DNA from 2 places in the uncultured Solobacterium sp. genome. Region 1 is predicted to be linked to the other one. Evidence: a T-box and tRNA genes for the amino acid it is inferred to sense, from the RefSeq annotation. Region 1 holds a T-box; the other holds one or more tRNA genes.

Evidence for each region. A T-box is a leader RNA that pairs with one kind of tRNA and senses whether it is charged. The one in region 1 lies ahead of tyrS (tyrosine--tRNA ligase), so its partner is inferred to be a tRNA-Tyr.
Region 2: it has a tRNA-Tyr gene. The T-box ahead of tyrS (tyrosine--tRNA ligase) is inferred to sense a tRNA for this amino acid. The anticodon was not compared.

Annotation. Positions count from the first base shown of each region.
Region 1 is NZ_CAUQGG010000001.1:188,697-196,438, reverse strand. It holds gene murC (UDP-N-acetylmuramate--L-alanine ligase) at 46-1,425, shown strand; gene RWM19_RS00925 (CsbD family protein) at 1,674-1,976, shown strand; gene RWM19_RS00920 (DUF948 domain-containing protein) at 2,340-2,729, shown strand; gene RWM19_RS00915 (hypothetical protein) at 2,722-3,408, shown strand; gene RWM19_RS00910 (LacI family DNA-binding transcriptional regulator) at 3,419-4,423, shown strand; T-box leader at 4,420-4,618, shown strand; gene tyrS (tyrosine--tRNA ligase) at 4,662-5,909, shown strand; gene RWM19_RS00900 (hypothetical protein) at 5,982-6,485, shown strand; gene RWM19_RS00895 (polysaccharide biosynthesis C-terminal domain-containing protein) at 6,500-7,742, shown strand, end outside.
Region 2 is NZ_CAUQGG010000008.1:664-8,405, forward strand. It holds gene RWM19_RS05720 (ISL3 family transposase) at 1-990, shown strand, start outside; gene alr (alanine racemase) at 1,077-2,195, opposite strand; gene RWM19_RS05730 (hypothetical protein) at 2,205-2,648, opposite strand; tRNA gene RWM19_RS05735 (tRNA-Val) at 2,863-2,938, shown strand; tRNA gene RWM19_RS05740 (tRNA-Thr) at 2,947-3,022, shown strand; tRNA gene RWM19_RS05745 (tRNA-Tyr) at 3,030-3,114, shown strand; tRNA gene RWM19_RS05750 (tRNA-Gln) at 3,162-3,236, shown strand; tRNA gene RWM19_RS05755 (tRNA-Lys) at 3,245-3,320, shown strand; tRNA gene RWM19_RS05760 (tRNA-Gly) at 3,336-3,409, shown strand; gene RWM19_RS05765 (hypothetical protein) at 3,500-3,808, shown strand; gene RWM19_RS05770 (hypothetical protein) at 4,087-5,124, shown strand; gene RWM19_RS05775 (ParA family protein) at 5,140-5,913, shown strand; gene RWM19_RS05780 (ParB N-terminal domain-containing protein) at 5,916-6,689, shown strand; gene RWM19_RS05785 (hypothetical protein) at 6,759-7,112, shown strand; gene RWM19_RS05790 (hypothetical protein) at 7,113-7,679, shown strand; gene RWM19_RS05795 (hypothetical protein) at 7,736-7,742, shown strand, end outside.

The sequences.
Region 1 (7,742 bases):
AAGAGATTCGCTTTCGATGTCGACCGTTTATTTTATGGAGGTCTTATGGAAAGATATACATTAGATTTTAATTTGCCAGTACATATCTTCTTTATTGGTATTGGTGGTATCAGTATGAGTGGTCTTGCGAAAGTGTTGGTAGATCGTGGCTTTCATGTAAGTGGATCAGATAACCACGAAACAGAACTAACTAAGATGTTAGAACAACATGGTGCGAAGGTATTCTACGGTGGCCAAAAGAAAGAGAATATTACAGATGATATTGATGTTGTTGTATATACAGCTGCGATTCATCCAGATAATCCTGAGTATGTAGCAAGTGTAGAAAAGAAGATTCCTATGATGACACGTGCAGAATTACTTGGAGAGCTGATGGAAAACTACAAGAGCAGTATCGCTGTCAGTGGTACACATGGTAAGACAACTACAACATCGATGTTAAGCTATATCTTGATGGCAGCTAATACAGATCCAACGATTAGCTTGGGTGGTATGCTTGCACATATTGGTGGTAATATTCGTGTTGGAAGAGGAGAGACATTCCTAACAGAAGCTTGTGAATACACAAATAGTTTCTTAGAACTAAAACCACTTGTTGGAATCATTTTAAACGTTGAGGCAGACCATTTAGATTTCTTTAAAGATATAGATGATATTCGTTTATCATTTAGAAAGTTTGCGTCTGGCATTAAAGAAGGTGGAACACTTGTTATCAATCATAGTATTCATGATAAAGAATATATAATTGGTGATTTTAAAGGGACAGTCATTTCCTTTGGCGAAGATGGTGATATGCATGCAAGAAATATTGTGTACGATGCATTAGGAAACCCTGGCTTTGAGGTATATTACAAGGATGAAAAATTGGGTAATGTACAACTACTTGTTCCAGGCAAGCATAATGTAGATAATGCGTTGGCTGCGATTGCGACTGCATATAGTATCGGTATCGATTTCGCTGCCATTAAACAAGGTCTGGTAAGTTATAGTGGTGTTGATCGTCGTTTCCAATATAAGGGTAAGTGTAATGGTGCGACAGTTATCGATGACTATGCACATCATCCACAGGAAATTGAAGCAACACTCAATGCCGCAAAGCACTACCCACACAAAAAGTTATATGTTGTATTCCAACCACATACGTATTCACGTACAATTGCGTTATTACCTGAATTCGCAAAAGCTTTAGAGAATGCGGATGTAGTAATACTTGCAGAAATTTACGCTGCTCGTGAAGTGAATACAACAGGTGTTAGTGCAGAAGATATCTCGAAGTTAATGGATCAAAGTAAAGTAACTTCCTTCTACTTACCAACGTTTGAGGAAATTGAAGACTATCTACGTAGTCATCTTGAAGAAGGCGACTTATGTATTACCATGGGCGCTGGTAATGTAACTGATATTGGGCCAAAACTTGTACAATAGTGATTGACCGATTGGAGATTATCCAGTCGGTTTTTGTTTACATATATAACTTTAAAATCTTGTTATTTATTCAATCTTAAGATGTTTATCATTACATAAAATACAATATGTATGCTATGATGACTTTGCAAAAAGTATATGAAACTACTTGGGACAACTTTTCTCATATTATTAGTATACTCAATGCAAAACTCTACTATTTGTATTAGAGCTACGATCAAAATTGTTCGAGAAAAGGAGGACATACTATGTCATTGAATGATAAAATCGATCAAGTAAAAGGTGCAGTAAAAGAAGAAGTAGGCAAATTAACTGGTGATGTGAAAACAGAAAAAGAAGGATTTGCGGAAAAGGTAACTGCTAAAGTTAAAGAAGTAGCTGAAGGTGTTAAGGATACTTTTGAAGGAACAGTAGATGGCGTTAAGAATATTGTTAACGAAAATAAGGATGATGTTGCTGAAAAGGTAAATAACTTCGCTAATAATGTAAAGGATGCTGTTGAAGGTACCATTGACGGTATCAAAAATATCGTTAACAAAGACAAAGAATAATCTATTTAACAAAGAGCCTTGTAATGTATTAAATAATTTACAAGACTCTTTTTTAATTGCCTATAATATGCATTAGAAATTTATATTGCATGAATGATAGACCGTAAATATGATTTAAATATATTTGCTACAAATTATCGTAAGCGTAACCACTTATTTTTGAAATTCTTTCATATATATGATAATTAAACGGATGTTCATGTTGAAACTTACAATCGAATAATAAGTAGATAATTGCACCGAAAATATTAAATAATGTTATAAAAATGCGAATTTATCAATTGTGAGGATTATTTGAAATAGCATATTCTATGATTGAAAACTTTTTCATAAATGACTATAATGGTGGAAAGAGGTAATCATATGGATCAATTGATACAAGATTTACAAATCGTATGTACACAACTATTACCAATTATAGGAGCAGTAGCGTTGGTGTTTTTGTGTATCTTATTACGAAAGCTGTGGCAGACTATCGACGCTTTAAGGAAAACAATTGAAGGTTTAGATCCTACGTTACGTTTAGTGGATAAGAGTATCGAGAAGGTTCAAGCACCATTAGATACTGTTGCTAAATACAGCAAGACCTTTGATAAGGTTCATGACAAGACATCTGCTGCGATTGGCAAGATGACAGATTTTGCAAATGATAAATTAGATTCATTGAAACAAACAATTAAGACTGGTGTAAATCCAGAGGAAGATCTTCCTGTACAAGTTCAGGAAGTTGAAAAGGAGACTACAAATGGCTGATGAATTAAAGAAAGATGAAAAATCCACATTCAACGAGTTTGATGACAGTACTGAGCCTATTGAATCAATTCAAAAGACAGTTGAGGATCTTAAACGTAAAATTCAAGAACTAAGTACGGAAGAAGAAGGAAAGACTACAACTGAGGAAACTTCTGAAAAAGAAGATGAACAGTTTAAGATTCCTGATTTTATTGCACCACATGCGGAAACATTACAACAGATGAAGGATACCACTGTGAAGACTTTTAATACGGTTAAAGAGGAAGTTGTCGATAAGACAAAGAAAGCAGCGTCTGCTGTAAAGGAAAAGGCTGAAAAGCTTAACGAAAACGAAGATATCCGTAAGACATTAGATTATATTAAAAAGAATGCGACTAAGGCTTATGATACAGCGATGATTAAACTTGATGAACTCAAGCAGGACCCTAAAGTTAAGGATGTATCAGATAAGGCTAGTGATGCTTATCAACAAGCCAAAGATTATATCGTACCTAAGACAAAAGAAATTACAAATGTTATCAAGGATACAACACAAAAGACAATTACGAAGGTAAATGATTTTGTAAGTCGTCCTGATGTGCAAGATACGATTCAAAAAGTGAAGGATACTACAAAACAAGCTGTAGATAAGGGTATTGAAACAGTAAGAAATATGATTCATTCAAAGGATGAGAAGTAGGAGGTATACGATGAAACGAGTAACAATCTACGATGTCGCTAAAGAAGCTGGCGTTTCGCTGGCTACCGTTTCCCGTGTAATCAATGGTTCAAACGTTGTAAAGGCACCTACGAAGGAGCGTGTTGAAGCTGCTGTTGAAAAGTTAGGTTATAAACCAAATGCGATTGCGCAAGGTCTAGCATTACAGAAGTCTACTTCTATCGGTTTAGTGGTTCCTGAAGCAAGCTTTACATATACAGGCCAAGTTATTAATGGCTTAATTGATGTAGCTAAGATTTATAACTACAATATCATGTTACATACAATCACTGCTGGTATTACAGATATTAATACTGTGATTGAAGACATTATCAAGTCACATGTGGATGGTGTTGTTATCTTCAATGATAAGTTAGTAGCTGGTGATATGGATGCGCTAAGCAAATACAATATCCCAATCGTTGTGATTGGTAATAAGATTAACGGTAAGGGTATCAGTAGTGTTTATGTCGATATTAAGAAAGCTGTCTATGAACTTGTTTCGAAGTTCTTAGAAGAAGGTAAAGATAACATTGGTATCTTAGAAGATCGTAAGAATCCACAGCAGTATGAAAAGATGGTTGCTGGAGCGAAGAAAGCATATGAAGCTCGGGGTAAGAAGTTTACTGGCGCAATTTCGATTCCTGCTGATGCACGTACATCTTATGCATTCTTATCAAAGTGGATGAAAGACCATCGTTATGATGTTGTTATCGCAAATAGAGATTCCCAATGTTTCGCATTGTTAAATGCTAGTAGAGAAAACAATATTTCCATTCCAGATGAAATGGAAGTTGTATGTGTACTCGATACGAAGTATAATTCCATGGTACGTCCGCAGATTTCTAGTTTCTCCATTCCATCTTATGACTTAGGCGCAGTTTCAATGCGTGTTATGACAAAGTTATTGCAGAATGAAGAAGAAAATCACGAAGAAAAGGGCGAAAGCATTGAATTAAGTTATCTGTTTACTCCAAGACAGACAACTAAGAACTAAAAGCGTTGAATAGAATGAGTAGTCACATGTATGCATGTGTAGAGAGATTCCGGTTGGTGAAAGGAATTCTGTATCGGTGATGAATACATCTAGGAGCTGTTTATCTCAAAAGGTAAACCGTTACTCTGCGTTAAAGAGAAATGAGTGTACGATGATTCGTAAACTAAGGTGGTACCGCGCTGAGGCGTCCTTAGAAATATGGGCGCCTTTTATTATGGCGCTAGGAAAGGATTAGTATATGAATTTTATTGAAGAATTACAGTGGCGTGGCTTAGTCAAAGATTGCACAGATAAAGAAGGACTAGGCGAACAACTTAAGAATCCAACAACAATCTATTGTGGATTTGATCCTACAGCAGATTCTCTCCATGTAGGACACTTACAACAAATCCTATTGTTACGTCGTTATCAATTACAAGGACATCAACCAATTGCACTATGTGGTGGTTTTACAGGTATGATTGGTGATCCACGTCCTACAACAGAAAGAAAACTATTAACACATGAAGAAGTACTTCATAACGCCGAGTGCATTCGTGAACAGTTAGCTAAATTCTTATCCTTCGAGGGTTCTAACGCAGCCATCATGGAGAACAACAATAACTGGTTGGGTGAGATGAACTTATTAGCCTTCTTACGTGACTATGGTAAGTTATTTAACATCTCTTACATGTTACAGAAGGATACCATCAAGAAGAGATTAGATTCTGGTATTTCTTACACAGAATTTAGTTATACGATCTTACAGTCTATCGACTGGTATAACTTATTCAAGAAGTACAACTGTCAGATTCAGATTGGTGGTTCTGACCAATGGGGTAACTTAACTTCAGGTATGGAACTTATTCGTAAGATGGAAGGAGATAATGCGAAGGTATTTGGTATTACTTCTCCATTAATCACAAAGAGTGATGGCTCTAAGTTTGGCAAGTCGGAAGGTAAGAATATTTGGTTGGACCCAACTCGTACAAATGCGTATGAATTCTACCAGTTCTGGTTAAATACACCAGATGCGGATATTGTAGACTACCTGAAGAGACTTAGCTTCCATACACCAGAAGAGATCATGGGTTACGAGGAATCTCTTAAGAGTGCACCTGAAAAGCGTGAAGGTCAGAAAGCACTCGCTGCTGAACTCACAGAACTAGTTCATGGAAAAGATGGTTTAGAGAAGGCATTACGTATCACTGAGACATTCTTCAAGGGTGATATTATGACTCTATCTCCAGAGGAGATGAAGGAAGGTCTAGCAGATGCCAAGAAGGCAGCTGTAGAAGATGGTGTAACTTTGATTGATGCGCTTGTGACTGCAGAAGTTTGCAAGTCTAAATCAGAAGCACGTAAGCTAATTGAACAAGGTTCAGTATCAGTAAACGGTAATAAGGTTACAGATATTCAGGCTGTATTACATCAGTCAGAAGCTATTAATAAAGAATTCTCTATCCTTAAAAAAGGTAAAAAGAATTACTTTGTATTAACATTCTAAAGCATGCGGATAGTCAAAAGGCTATCCGTTTTTATAACTGTTCTATGGTATAATTACAAGCGAGGTATTTGTATGTATAGATATTTATTGGTCATTGCAATCTGTATCTGCATGTTATCTGGCTGTGCTAAAAAAGACACAGAAACAAATGCGGCTATGGAATTATATGAAAGTTATTATACGGAAGTTCTAAATACAAAAAACTATCTAGAATCTAGTGATTATTTTTCAATTAGTACAGAGATGACACAGTTATCTGATGGTACCTATCGTTATTATGTGATTATAGATAATCCCAAGACAGAGATGTATCATTGCCGTATTTTTGCGGTGGAAAATGATATTGCGTTTGCGGATAATGACAAGATGATGCCATCATTAGGTATCTTCGATACGGATGTATCACTTGTGCCAAATCGAGTGGATAAATCGAAAGGTCTAATGAAAGGGCTTGTCATCAGTGGTGAAAGTTCTGAAGATCATATCAACTTGAAATTTGTTGTGGAATGGCGTGATCAAGCAAATAAACAAGTTGTCAAACAATATATACAAAAAGAGTTGAAATATGAGAAGTAAGAGGAGTTGGATACATGAAAGAAACAAATACAATTAAAAAATCGTTTATTGCCAGTTCCTTAACGACTTCTGCTGGTATCTTTATTACAAAGTTAATCGGTTTATTCTATATTGTCCCATTTAAAGCAATCGTTGGTCAGCAGGATATGATTTATTATTCTGCAGCGTTTGACTATTATACGATTCTATTACAAATCTGCAGTGCGGGTATTCCGTTTGCTTTAGCGGCTCTTGTCGCAAAGTATCTTTCTAAAAATGACTATAAGACAGTTGTGCTAGTACGTATCTTAGCGACAAGTTTATTAATGGTTTCTGGCTTTGTAATGGCTGTATTGTTTATTGGATTTTCAGGTCCTTTAGCAGCTCGCGCATTAGGTGGTACATCGTATTCAGCTAATGAACTTGCGGCAATGCAAAACTCATTTGTGATTCTTGCGATGGCTTTATTTTTGGTATCTGTTTTATATAGCTATCGTGGATATTATCAAGGTGCCAAGGAAATGCAGCAGTATTCTTTATCACAGGTGATTGAACAATTTGTACGTGTAGGATTCTTACTTGGTGCAGGTTGGTTTGTTGTGTATATTCTGCATCTTCCAAAGATTGTATATATCTATACAGCAGTTGGTGGTACTGGTGTCGGTGCGATGGTTGCCTTACTGCAGTTTATGAACTTTGACCGCAAACACTTCAAGGATGTACAACAAAAGGCGAAACTACAATCTACAAATTCAGTCGCAATCAAAGAGTTGATTCATGAGTTTGTGATGTATGTAATTCCATTCCTATTAAGTTCCATCTTGGCAAACTCACAGGTACTTGTGAATACAAACTTCTTCGTATCTGTGATGGAAGGCTTAGGCACGCAACATAGCCAAGCAACAATGTTATTGAGTATTATCCAGACAAACTGTGATAAGTTAACTTCCATCCCACAGGTTATCGGTAATGGTTTTGCGGCTGGTGCTGTTCCATTTATCACTGTTTCTTTGGTTCATGCGGATTGGAAGGGACTACGTAAGTCTCTAGAAGACTGTCTTGGTACAGTGTTCTATATTGTCATTCCAGTATGTGTATCGATGGCTGCTTTATCAGGTCCTATCTATTACATCATGTATGGTGCTAAAGAGCTAGAGTATGGACAAGTAGCTTTATTCTGGTCTAGTATCTTAGCGTTTGGAACTACAGTGACGCCTGTATTACTATCCATATTATTGTCCTTAAAGATGAGAAGACATACTCTGATATACTTTTCAA
Region 2 (7,742 bases), on a different contig from region 1:
ATAGACGAGGTTTATTTAAACTTTGACCATAAAAACCGATATGCCTTGGTCATAATGGATTTTAGAACAAGTCAAATTCTAGACATACTTCCAAACCATAATAAAGATACACTTACAAGCTACTTTAATTCCATTTCAAAAGATGAGCGAGATGCGGTCAAATACATTGTCAGTGATATGTATAATGCATACCTAAATCTACCGCGATCATTCTTTAAAAACGCTATATCCATCGTTGATTCATTTCACGTCATCCAATGGATTAATAATAAAATAAACATATATATCAATACCGTGAAGAAAAAATATCAGAAAGAAAACGATGAACTATTAGAGAAAGAAAACTACGAAAACAATCGTAATTATCAAACTAAAAAAGACTCCAGAGAAGTATACATCTTAAAGAACTTTAAATGGGTCCTACTATCAAATATTGATAATATCTATTATTCATTCAAAAGGTTTAAGAACAATTTTTTAAATCAGTATCTGGATACCTACCAAAAAGAAAATCTATTCCTTTCTCTAGATTCAAACTTCAAAGAAATCAGAGAACTAAAAGAAAAATATATTTCTTTTAATAATGAATATATCGGTGATTCTATTCACGCTGAAAAAGCTCTAGATAGCCTGATAAAAGAATACAGTTCATCCCATTTAAGAATGTTCAGAGAATTTTCTGGTCTATTAAAGAAATACAAATATCCGATACTCGCTGCCTTTACAACTATAACTACTGTAAATATAGATGGTGAAGTCGAAATGATTAGAAGGATTTCTAATGGCCCTATGGAATCCTTTAATAATAAGCCTAAAGATTTAAAACGAAATTCAAATGGAGTTACCAATTTTGAATACACAAGAAATAGATTACTTTGGGCAACACGTGAAGCTCCCTCTATATTAGCTATCCCTAGGGATTTAAAAGCCATTCATAAAGATGGGAAAATTCGTGGACATTATAAGAAAGGTATTGAAAAAGAACACTAGATTTTGATGTCTAGTGTTCTCCTGAATTCATGGGTTGTCCCCCAAAGTGTTGGCTAGTCCCCCAAAGTTTTTGGAGACCCATCGTTTTAGTTTCTTTCTTTTGTAAGAATACTCTTTTCTAAACGAGAATTTTCTTCATCTTGGATTTTGTTATGCCAGATATAACGACGTGTTACACGGCTGCTGAGTAAACAGATAATCTCATATGGGATTGTATTTAATTCTTCAGCCATCTTTTCTAAGGATATGTGTTCGCCAAAGATTTCAACTACTGTTTTTTCTGGAACCTCATGATCTAAGTGAATCATTGCTTGATCCATACAAACACGTCCCACAATCTCGGCATATTGACCATCTACGTATACTTTTCTACCTTGGTTTGCACGGATAAACCCATCCGCATAACCAATTGGTAGGGTGGCGATGATTTCATCATCTTTTGCGGTGTAGGTAGCACCATAACCTACTGTATCACCTGCATGCATATGTTTTACCATTACAACTTCACTGAAAAGTGAAATTGCTGGTTCAAGGGATTTTTCGTAAGTAGAGATTCCATACAGAGAGATGCCGATACGGCAAGCATTAGAAGTATCTTCTTTAAAGAATGCAGTTGCATCGCTGTTATCACAATGCACCCAAGGGAATGTATATGAGAAGGATTCTACAGCTTCTTTGAATTTAGAGAATTGACGATTTGTAAAATCTAAATCACTATCTGCACAACAGAAGTGGGTGAAGATTCCTTCCATATCACAGCTAGCAGCTTGCAGTTTTTCGAAGGCAAAATGAAGTTCATCAATTGTACGAAAGCCAATACGACTCATGCCTGTATCAACTTTTAGATGTACGTGTAAACCTTTGCAGTTTTGTTTTGCTGCATCGTGTACCCATTCAGTAGAGTAAGCAGTACAGGAAATTCCGTATTTGATTAAAATGGGAATATCATTAGCTTCTGTAGCACCTAGTATTAATAGCTTTCCTTCATAGCCTTCGTTGCGAAGTACAAGGGCTTCATCTAGAGATGATACAGCAATCATCTCTGCACCCGCTTCTAAAACAGCACGTGCCACATGAATATCACCACAGCCATAGGCATCTGCTTTTAATACAGCGATGATTTTCTTCTGACAAATTTCTTTTAATTGAATCAAGTTGTGTTCAATCTTATCTAGATTGACTTGCATCCATGTTTTTCTATACATATTACACCTCTATAAAATGACCGATTGCGTATAACCAATATATATACCAATTAAACGGAATGCTAAACTGATTAATGCATATGGATTCAAAGAAGCGAAAATACGTAAATAAGATAGGAATGTGGTTGCGATAACCGATAAATTTCCGCTTGTAAATAGGACGATAACGCCATTGATCGATATGGAACTCGTTAAGTCACCGATAAAGATTGCAATAAAAGTCATGATTGCTCCAACTATCATAAATCTGGTATGAACACCTCTTCCGAAATGTTTGATTGTAGCAGCAATTCCATAGCCGATAGCAATAAACATTAGAGAAAATTCAACATGTAAAAGTGCCGTAATCAATCCATATAAATTGCCAAGTATAACTGCAGCGATAAATCCTGTAATAATCGCAGCAATAAATCGTTGGTTATTATCTAAGTATCTTGCGTTATAGATTTTCATCTGAAACCTCCATAAAACATCTATTATTGTAGCACATTACCCTGTGAAACATCATTATGGTTCCATATCAATAGAATAAAATGCGGAAGAAAGGGGAGGACTAGAAGTATTTTGGAAAAAATTTAAAAAAAGAAATTAAAAAGTGTTGACGATGAAAAGTCACCATGCTACTATATTAAAGCATTCCACGAAATGAGGAATGTAAGGGATAGATGGAGGTTTAGCTCAGTTGGGAGAGCATCTGCCTTACAAGCAGAGGGTCAGCGGTTCGAGCCCGTTAACCTCCACCATTTTTTTCGCCGACTTAGCTCAATTGGCAGAGCAATTGATTTGTAATCAATAGGTTGTAGGTTCGATTCCTATAGTCGGCACCATTTATTTGGAGACGTAGCGAAGTGGCTAAACGCGGCAGACTGTAAATCTGCTCCCTCTGGGTTCGGTGGTTCGAAACCACCCGTCTCCACCATTTACTGATGATGCATCGAGTGATGCTTACGAGTTGGACTTGATTATTGGGGTATAGCCAAGCGGTAAGGCAAGGGACTTTGACTCCCTCATTCGTAAGTTCGAATCTTACTACCCCAGCCATTTAAGATGTCTCGGTAGCTCAGACGGTAGAGCAACTGACTTTTAATCAGTGGGTCGAGGGTTCGAGTCCCTTCCGAGACACCACTTTATTTAAGACATGCGAGTGTAGTTCAATGGTAGAACGACAGCCTTCCAAGCTGTATACGTGAGTTCGATTCTCATCACTCGCTCCATTACATTCAAATAGGTAGCTATAGGTAACTTATAGCTACCTATTTTTGCGTTTTACGGAATGTGTTTGGAATGGAAAGGAGAACTAGCAGATGGGAGATAAATGTAGAAAAACGGTTAGATTTAAAGAGGATCTTGTGGCTTGGCGATATCTTCTTGCTGATCTCCAAGAGAGAAATAAGGAAGATAGAAAGTATATCAGTCATGACACTCTAGCACGCATGATTGGTATGAAAATGATTACATTTATGAAGTATAACCGAGGAGATATCCCAAGAATATCACTTCATTATTTCTTTGAGTATTGTAGAGCATTAGATATTGATTCTACTGAATTCTTTTCTGGGCTAGCAAAAATCATAGAAAAAGATAAAAAAGAAAATCCTGATGATTATAAATAAAAAAATCACCGAACGCTCAAACTTGGCGGAATGAGTTCTGTGATTAAGGGGAAAGAAGGTTAATTACCTTCAATATTGCATATGTAGAGGATTCAGATACCCTCAGTATGACCTGATATATCCAACACACCTCTTTGCATATATAAATATATAAGATTTAACAAAAAAAAGCAATTTTATAGATGTTAAAGATTTATTAAAAATCACAAATAAAATAAAAAAAACAACATAGGATACCTATGATGTGTAGTTAATGGAATATAGGAGCTTCTTAAATTATGCATACATTTTTTAGTAAGACAAATATTTATGCTGACCTTCAATCGGTGTTAAGTATTTCCGAGTGGCTTGCTGCAGCTGGTGGTGAGTTAGTAGTTGATGCTACTGTTTCATCTTTGGGTTATCAGGAATTCTTCCGTCAGTTAGAAGAGTTTGAACTCAGTCGAGCCGGCAAGCGAACTCAGACAATCAATATTCAAGCAAAATCTTTAGAAGTACTCTTACCAGCATCTTTGGTAGATGTAGAGCAGTGTGTCCGCATTCTCATGTCTGAATTATTTGGTTCTGAGAGACCTTTGCCTTATGCAGCTTGGGTAGAAACAAGAGGCAAGGGACGTTATTTACAGATTCTTATTTCTGAACGTTACTACAGTGCAGAGCCTATTGTTTATGAGGATTTTTGGAAGTCCGATAGATTTCAAAATAAAGTAACTGGCAGATTATGCAAAGCGGATGATCCTCAAGCTAGAAAAATTGTAAAGGCAGGTGATCTCCGTAAGACATGGACATCGCACTTCAGTTTAAAAAGCAGAATTTTTACGGCAGATGGATATGCTAGAAAGCATTCAAACAGAAAAGAAAGAATTGGCTTTGATAGATTGCTAAGTCGTATACGGCAGTGCATTGCTGCAGCATTTGTTAAATTGAAGATTCAGTTTAAGAAGGAATTCCTACTTCCAAAGCTGAAACGTTATGATTGGCTCAATAAGTATCAAAATATCAATCTAACCAGGATAAATGGAGCAATTCAGCATATAGAACAGGAACTGCAGATGGAGTGGATCGCACTGAGAGATGGTTATTTCCTGCAAGAAGGAAAGATATACGACCGCTTCATGGTACTGGCAAAACGATATGCAAATAAGATGAAACAAGGATTCTCAAATCATCCTATTGATGGTGGCAGAAAGAAGATAAAACTATCGTTCTCAATATTCATGAATGTTATCCGTGTGCAGGAAAACATAGATACCGTCATAGAAGATTTTGATAAAGAAATAGATGAATTCCGGATGAAATACAGATATGGAATTTAAGAAAGGAAGATGAATATGATTACATCAATTTGGAATGTTAAAGGTGGTGTTGGAAAAACACTTACCAGCATCAATTTAGCTGCAGGATTTGCAAAGGAAGGAAAGAAAACACTATTAGTGGATATGGACGGGCAGTCTAGTGTGTCTTATCTGTTGTTCCCGGAAAGAGAGTTTGAGGATGGAGATTTGACGATTGTAGATGCTTTGGCTGGAACAGGTGAGATAAGTGAATGTATCTATCATACGAATATTGAAAATTTGGATGTTATTCCTGCAACAATCTACTTATTTACGGTAGAAAAGCAAATGTTGGTAAATACATCATCTGGAATACAGCAGACAAAACTAAAGAAGTTGCTGAAGAAGTTACAAGGCTATGACGAAATCATCATAGATAATAATCCTTCTATCAATCTTTGTACTACCAATGCATTGTGTGCATGCGACAGATTAATCATTCCTGCTGACCTTGAAAAAGGTGCTTTGAAAGGAATTGAATTGACTCTGCAACATTCTCAGGAAATATTAGAAAACATTGATGGAGCAAACTTTGAAATCAGAATCCTTCCTACAAAAATCCAACGAAACAAGATTGATACAGAAACATTGGAAGAATTAAAGATGGCATATGGATCCATGGTTTATCAGACCAATATCCGTTATCAAGCTGCACCGATTAAAGATTCTTCTATGAAAGGAAGAATGTTGATAAATGATATGAAATCACGTTCAAAGGTTGCACAAGACTATAGAGACCTAGTAGCAGAAGTTCTGCAGGAGGAGAAATAAAAATGGGACTACTAACATCTAAAAACGGATTATTAAATAGTGCTTCTCTTGAAGCAGCAAAACTAGGAAAGATTATCTATGTTTCCGTTGAGGAGCTTTGTGCTAATGAGAAGAACGTCTATGAAATGGATGATATAGACCTGCTAGTTGAAAACATCCAGGAGATGGGTTTGATTGAACCACTACATGCTTTCAAGAGTGGTGATGGACAATATGTTCTTACATCTGGACATCGTAGATTGCAGGCAATCAAAAAGATTATTGAAAGTGGAGAAACTGTTAAATACAACGGAAAAACACTTGATGAGCATGAAATACCAGTCATCTTGAATTATCCAGAGGATGAGTTGCAAGAAAGAGTGATGCTGCTAAGTTCTAATGCGTATAGAACGATGGATAAAAAGGAACGAAGACAAGTCATATTGGAAGCACACCGCTGCTATACAATCCACTGTGCAAATGGAGATAAGCCGGAAGGACGTGAAAGAGAGTGGATCACAGCTATTACGGGTATTTCCGATGGAACGGTAAAGGATGTGCTGGCAGAGATAAATAAGAAAGATGTTGATGGTGACTCATCAATATCTGCTGAAGATATCGTAGAGAAAGAACCGGAAGAAGATGAGTTTCAAAAGTGCATCAAAAAGATTCAAAGCCTGGATAAATTTCTACAAAAGAAATCACCAGATTTTAGAGAGAAAGATGAATTGACCAAACAGCAACTAAGGATAGCGATTGACGGGCTGATTGATACCTTGGAGATATTAAGAGGATAAGTGATAAAGGTTTAGTGATACTTTGGGGCAAGTTGCCCCAAAGGAAAGAAAGTGAAGCGGAGGAAAACTATGGAACTGGAAGATATGGTAAAAAATATTGATGATATCTGTGGAACAGTTTTACAAACGGCAAGTAGTGAAACAAGTCCGGAGATATGGCATATGATAGCAACTCTTAAAGTGCTTTCCGGCGCTTCATTGAACCAGGTGCAGACTTTGGAAATGAATAACCTTGAATTAAAGAAGTCTGATCAACTGCACTTAAAAGACCTGATTTATCTTTATTTGAAAACTGCATCACTTAACAATTTGATGGAATTAGAACAAATGATTCCGAATTTCCGACTGAAATACCAGGCAAAAATTCTAAATGAAGCAGAGATGGAACTGATTAGAAAATCTATGGAGAACAGAGGTGTATAAATGATTGGATATGAAGTGATGATTAAAAAAACAAGCTCATATGCAAGACTGAAATACTTATTTGGAATTTGGCTTGATTTTTCTAAGATGGTTGGCAATGTCTATTCTATAAATGATGACTATACAATTCATGTTGAAGAAGATTTTGAAAGGATGCACTATAAATCAGCTACGAAATGGATACTATCTGCATCTGATGAAAACAACCATCAGCAAGAAGACACGGTGATTCAAAGAATGGATAGAGATAAAGACATTTATAATTTTATAAAATACTGGGCTAAAAGCATTAATGGAAACTATCTTGATGAACTCGAAAGAGAACTAATCATCAGGAAATGGCTTCTGAATCAAAAATATGAATGTATCTGTCGAGAATGTTATATATCTAAAAGTACATATTTCAAAAAGATTAAAGAAGCAGAGAGAATACTAATACTATTGTGGAAGCTGGATCATTATGACGAATATGGAAATATGAGGCAATATCAAGAAATATTCCAGGAGCGATATGAAGCACTTGGAGAAAGGGCAAAGATAGATGAATACTATCCAGCATTCCTTTAAAAAGATTTTTGGGGCAATTTGCCCCAGGAAAGGAAAGCAATAGATGGAGGATTTGGATGAATA